Regions from separate parts of the Clostridium nitrophenolicum genome, predicted to be linked through region 1. Evidence: predicted binding sites of a transcription regulator. Region 1 holds the regulator's gene; the other holds the start of a gene.
What was found. The regulator Rex, encoded in region 1, represses fermentation and respiration genes when NADH is low (regulators of the CRP and FNR family bind a similar motif). The targets are predictions, from matches to a motif close to ATTGTTAANNNNTTAACAAT.
Positions count from the first base shown of each region.

Region 2: the regulator Rex is predicted to act here: its motif matches at 1,253-1,272, upstream of fdhF (formate dehydrogenase subunit alpha).

Region 1 covers NZ_AP042469.1:5,168,792-5,172,236, reverse strand. Annotated here, with positions in the region: gene abc-f (ribosomal protection-like ABC-F family protein) at 1-915, opposite strand, end outside; gene ACZ5N4_RS24570 (redox-sensing transcriptional repressor Rex) at 1,240-1,872, shown strand; gene ACZ5N4_RS24565 (adenine nucleotide alpha hydrolase family protein) at 2,108-2,572, shown strand; gene ACZ5N4_RS24560 (sulfide/dihydroorotate dehydrogenase-like FAD/NAD-binding protein) at 2,749-3,445, shown strand, end outside.
Region 2 covers NZ_AP042469.1:4,763,451-4,766,895, reverse strand. Annotated here, with positions in the region: RNA gene ssrS (6S RNA) at 1-94, shown strand, start outside; gene ACZ5N4_RS22575 (hypothetical protein) at 186-527, opposite strand; gene fdhF (formate dehydrogenase subunit alpha) at 1,336-3,445, shown strand, end outside.

The sequences.
Region 1 (3,445 bases):
AATTTTATCTAGAGCTTTTTGTCTGCTTTCTGCAGCTTTTACACTTTTTTCACGATTGAAAGACCTATATCTTTCAATTATCTCTTCTTGTCTTTTAATATCTGCTTGCTGAAGAGTATATGCTTTTAATTGTACTTCATAATTTTTCTGTTTTAAATCAATATAAGAAGTATAATTACCATTATAACAGTTTACATGTCCGTGTATTAATTCGAAAGTTTTATTTGTTATGGCATCTAAAAAGTATCTATCATGAGATATTATGATTATGGTTCCTTTGTATGCATTTAAGTATTCCTCTAACCATTCAATAGCATCTAAATCAAGGTGATTTGTAGGCTCATCTAATAATAAGATATCAGGTTTTATTAAAAGAAGTTTACAAAGAGCAACTCTAGTTTTTTGTCCTCCGCTTAAGACTTCTATAGGCTTATTATAATCCTGTTCTGTAAAGCCGAGACCTTTTAATACCTTACTTATTTCAGCTTTGTAAGTATATCCACCTCTATTTTGATAAAGCTCTGAGGAGGTGGTGTAATCTTTAATTATCTTATTATGATATTCTTCTTTACTAGAGTCATAAGGTTCATTCATTAATAACTCAAGCTTCTCTAATTTATTTTCTAAATTTATTAGATCCTCGAAAACAGTAAGAAGCTCACCATATATAGTGCTTGAAAAATCTAATGAAAGATGTTGAGATAAATATCCTAAAGTTTTATTTTTATCTATAAATAATTCTCCATTATCATAATCAATTTGATTAGTGATAATTTTGAAAAGTGTAGACTTTCCTGCACCGTTTGGTCCTATTAATCCAACTCTTTCGCCCTCATTTATGTTGAAAGTAACATTTTCAAGTATGACATCTATTCCAAATCCTTTATTAATATCTTTACAACTTAAAACTACCATAAGTTCACCTTCCTTAACCATTAATATTTTACTATGGTTGAAGATTTTTTTGTAGATTAATTTTGATAATTTAACACAATAATTAAATATAATAGCTTTGCATAAGAATTATTTACTAATTAAAAATTTATATTAAAAAATTTGATAGCAAAAAGAATGAGAAAAAGACAATAATAGATAGTAATAAATAAAAAATATACTATTGACATATTATATAATTAAATAATACTATAAAAAGTGGGATGAAGTAATAGTTAAATGATAAAATATAAACAATGTGTTTAGGAATTATATTAATTTGTGGTATACAAGTGGAGGTGCAGAATGGATAAGAAAAAAAATATATCAATGGCTGTAATAAAAAGATTACCTAAGTATCATAGATACCTAGCAGAATTAATGAGAAATGATGTTGATAGAATATCTTCAAAAGAGTTAAGTGAAAAAATAGGCTTTACAGCCTCACAAATAAGACAGGATTTAAATTGTTTTGGAGATTTCGGACAACAAGGTTACGGCTATAATGTTAGTGAATTATATAACCAAATAAGTGGAATATTGGGACTTACTAAGGAATATAAAACAGTAATAGTAGGAGCTGGAAATATAGGTCAAGCAATAGCAAACTATTCGCAATTTGAAAAATTAGGGTTTACGTTAAATGGGATTTTTGATATTAATCCTAAGCTTATGGGACTAAAAATAAGAGATATAGAAATACAGGATATAGATTATCTAGGTGATTATTTAAAAGAAAATCCAACAGATATAGGAATAATATGTGTTCCAAATAATAATGCTCAAAAAATTTGTGAAACTTTTGTTAAAAATGGCGTTAAGGGAATATGGAACTTTGCCCCGATTGACTTAGTTGTTCCAGAAACCGTGAAGGTTGAAAACGTACACCTTAGCGATAGTTTACTTACACTTAGTTGTTTGCTAAATGACATAGAATAAATAAAAAAAATATAAAATTTAAATTTATAAATATCAGAAATTAGCATAATTATACGCTAATTTTCTGCATATTTGTAAATTTGATATTGAAATGCATAATACTGGAAGTGTATAATGGTAATTGAGGTATATACTTTAATTATTTTTTGTAAACGTTTGTTATAATATTAACAAAAAGTTTATTTATAATTAAAGTAGATTTGAAGACCGTTAAATCATGGGGGGGATTATATAAGTGAATATAGTAGTTTGTTTGAAGCAGCTGTCAGACACAATGGAAGTAAAAATAGATTCAAAAACTGGGATTGCTATAAAGAGATGTGGGTTACCTATAATCAATTCACAGAGTGAAAGCATACTAGAGAAAGCATTAGAATTGAAAAGAGATAGAGGAGCTAAAGTTACAGTAATATGTATGGAAACTCTCCATTCGGAAACGGTGTTAGAGGAAGCAATAGCTATGGGCGCAGATGAAGGCATACTCATATCAGATAAAAGCTTAGCTGGAGCAGGAGAAGTATCTATATCAAGTATATTAGCTGCAAAAATAAAAAAATTAAATTATGATATATTATTTATTTCAAAACAGGTTATAGAAGATAGTGATGAAGAAATTGCCACGGAAATAACCAGGTATTTAGGGACTCCAAGAATTATTTTTAGAGAAACAATAGACTTTAAAGATGCAGAGTTGGCTTAGATTTTTTCTTGAAAAAATTATAAATTTAATACATTAAATTCCCTCAATTTCAGATTTTTATATAAATTTATACAAATTATCGATTAGTTATACAAAAATAAATTTAATATGTTATAATTAAGTGGGGATGAGAGTGCGATTAATATATTAAACATATTTTACGGAGGGGAATAGAAATGTACAAAATTGTAGACAAAAGATTATTGGCGCCAAACATTTATCTAATGGATGTAGAAGCTCCAAGAGTTGCGAAATCATGTTATCCTGGACAATTTGTTATAGTAAAAATGGATGAAAGAGGAGAGAGAGTACCTCTAACAATCTGCGATTATGATGCAAAAAAGGGAACTGTAACTATAGTATTCCAAACACTTGGTGATTCTACTAAGAGAATGGCTGAATATGAAAAAGGTCAAAATTTTACAGATTTTGTAGGGCCATTAGGACAAGCATCAGATCTTGTTCATGAAGATATAGAAGAATTAAAGAAAAAGAATATAATCTTTATAGCTGGCGGTGTAGGTACAGCACCAGTGTATCCACAAGTTAAATGGCTCCATGAAAATGGAATCGATGTAGACGTTATCGTTGGATCTAAATCAAAGGAATATTTATTACTTGAAAAAGAAATGATGGCTGTATGTAAACATTTATATGTTGCTACAGATGATGGAAGCTATGGATATAAGGGACTTGTTACAAACCTATTAAAAGAACTTATAGATAATGAAGGTAAGAAATATGATCACGTGGTAGCTATAGGACCGATGATCATGATGAAATTTGTTGCTAAGCTTACAAAAGAGTATGGAATTAAGACTGTAGTAAGCTTAAATCCAATAATGGTTGATGGAACAGGAATGTGTGGTGCTT
Region 2 (3,445 bases), 410 kb from region 1:
TGACGGCTTTGAGGGCGATAGAAACATCTGTGAGGACACCCACCTATCGGAGAGATAGGTGTCAAAATTAGAGCGGCGGTATTTTGGATTATACTTTTGAACAGTAATTGAGAGAGGTAAATTTACCTCTCTTTTATTTTATACAGATTATAGTTTATATTCTGTATAACTTATATAGTTAATAACTATTTTTTGCTTTGTCTTGATTGTTGATTAAGTTTTTTAGCCTCTTCTAAGCCAGAATTGCCAACTCCACTAGTCATTGCTGAAGTGCTGCCTTGTCTTGATTGCTGATTAAGTTGCACAGCTTCTTGTAAGTCTGAACTATTTGTGCTGCTAGTCATACCACCAGCCATTCCTGTATTAGGCATGCCTTGTCTTGATTGCTGATTAAGTTGCACAGCCTCTTGTAAGTCTGAACTATTTGTGCTGCTAGTCATACCACCAGCCATTCCTGTATTAGGCATACTTTGTCTAGACTGTTGGTTAAGTTGTTTTGCTTCTTCTAAAGCTTTTTTGTTATCCATGAGAAAATCTCCTTTCAAAATGCAAATTAATAAAATAGGTTCATATGTTTTGAACCCATTAAGTAGAATTCCCATATGAGATAATAGTATTCTATTATCTTATTAACATTAATAGTGAAATTATGAAATTTGGTTTACTCATTTCTAATTGAAATATTTTACAGTAATTTTAATTTAAGAAGTACGGCTTAATGAAAATTGAATGAATTACAATAATAAGTTATTGATAAAAAAATAACAGTAATACAATAATATACAATAGATGATAAAAAAATTGCCGCGAATTTATGTTTTTTTATGTGAGTTTAATGTGATTAAATGAAATGTTAGAAAATTAAGAATTAACTTATTTTAATGTTATTTTAAAAAAATTATAGTTATTTTTGCTTTATTAGTAGAACTTGACATGAATTTCCTAATATTTTAATATATTATTATAAGTAGAACTAATCTAATTAATCACAAATGAAATTGTAAATGAATTAAAGGTTGATCAAACATACTAATCTACCAAATTATATATTCATTGAAATAGTTATACTAAGTTACTCAGTAATCATTCTTTTCGTTAACCTCCAGTATACTTTGAATAAATTCCCGCTATATTTTTAAAAATAATTAATTATTTGGTAATGCAATTATAAAATTTAATTAATTTCATGTTTATTTCTAAATCACAAGAACTGATAGGTATGCTATCAATGACTCGTGAGAGACATTGTGGTATTCTAATATATTAAACAATGTTTATAAATAAATTTGTATCAATGAGAAAAATTAAGAGATAGATAAAGAGGGGGGAATTACAATGGAAAATAAGGTGCTGACAGTGTGCCCTTATTGTGGTGCTGGTTGTAACCTTAATCTGATTGTAGAGGATGATAAGATAGTTAGAGCTGAGCCGGCAAATGGTAGAACTAATGAAGGAACTTTATGCTTGAAAGGTTATTATGGGTGGGACTTTTTAAATGATCCACAAATTTTAACTTCTAGACTTAAGAGACCTATGATTAGAAAAGATGGAGAGCTTCAAGAAGTATCATGGGATGAGGCAATAAGTTTTACTGCTTCAAAATTAAGTGAAATAAAGGAAAAGCATGGTCCTGAGTCAATTATGGGAACAGGATGTGCAAGAGGATCAGGAAATGAAGCAAATTATATAATGCAAAAATTTATCCGTGCAGTTATTGGGAGTAATAACATAGATCACTGTGCAAGAGTTTGACATGCTCCTTCAGTAGCCGGTTTGGCTTACACATTAGGAAATGGAGCAATGTCTAATGGCATTCATGAACTAGATAATGCTGATTTAATATTTATTTTTGGTTATAATGGAGCAGACTCTCATCCTATAGTTGCTAGAAGAATAGTTAAGGCAAAAGAAAATGGAGCTAAAGTTATAGTTGTCGATCCCCGTATAACAGAATCCGCTAGAATAGCAGATTTATGGCTTCCAATAAAAAATGGAACTAATATGGCGTTAGTCAATGCTCTAGGAAATGTATTAATAAATGAAGGTCTTTATAATAAGGCGTTTGTTGAAAAACATACAGAAGGCTTTGAAGAGTATAAAGATTTAGTTAGCAAATATACTCCTGAATATGCGAGTGAAATAACAGATGTTCAGGAAGAAGATATAAGAAAAGCAATGAGAATGTATTCCTCAGCTAAGAATCCTATGATATTATATGGAATGGGAGTATGTCAATTTGGACAGGCAGTTGATGTTGTTAAAGGACTAGCTTCTCTTGCTATATTAACTGGCAATTTTGGAAGGCCAAGCGTAGGCATTGGACCAGTAAGAGGTCAAAATAACGTTCAGGGAGCCTGCGATATGGGGGCTTTACCAAATGTATATCCTGGATACCAAAAAGTGGATGATGATAATGTTAGAAGAAAATTTGAAGAAGCATGGGGTGTAAAGCTTTCCAATAAGATGGGATATCATTTAACTGAAGTTCCAAGAATTACATTAGAAGAAAACAAGATTAAAGCTTATTATATTATGGGAGAAGACCCTGTTCAAAGTGATCCGAATTCATCAGAGGTTAGAGAAGCATTAGAAAAAATGGAACTTGTAATTGTACAGGACATATTTATGAATAAGACAGCATTGCATGCTGATGTAATATTACCAGCAACATCTTGGGGGGAACATGAAGGTGTTTATAGTTGTGCTGACCGTGGCTTCCAAAGATTTAGAAAAGCAATAGAGCCAAGTGGTGATGTTAAGCCAGATTGGCAAATACTTTCAGAGGTTGCTACTGCAATGGGCTATAATATGCACTATAATAATACAAAAGAAATATGGGATGAGATGAGAGATTTATGTCCAAACTTTACAGGAGCTAGCTATGAAAGATTAGAGAAACTTGGGGGTATTCAGTGGCCATGCCCTGACGAGAAACATCCAGGAACTTCATACCTGTATGCAGGAAATAAATTTTCAACTCCAAGTGGAAAAGCAAAGTTATCTGCTTCAGAATGGAGACCGCCAATGGAAACTCCAGATGAAGAGTATCCTTTAGTTCTATCTACAGTTAGAGAAGTAGGTCATTATTCCGTAAGAACAATGACAGGAAATTGCCGTGCCCTTCAGCAGCTTGCTGATGAACCAGGCTACATACAAATGAACCCGAAGGATGCAGAAAAGCTTAGAGTTAGCGATCAGGAGCTAGTAAGAATAAGCTCTCGAAGAGGTTCTGTAGTAGCTAGGGCGCTAGTTACAGATAGAGTTAACAGAGGGGCAGTTTACATGACATATCAATGGTGGATAGGTGCATGCAACGAATTGACTATAGATAACTTAGATCCTATATCAAAGACTCCTGAATATAAATACTGTGCTGTAAAAATTGAAACAATAGAAGACCAAGAAAAAGCAGAGCAGTTTGTTAAGGAGGAATACAATAAAGTAA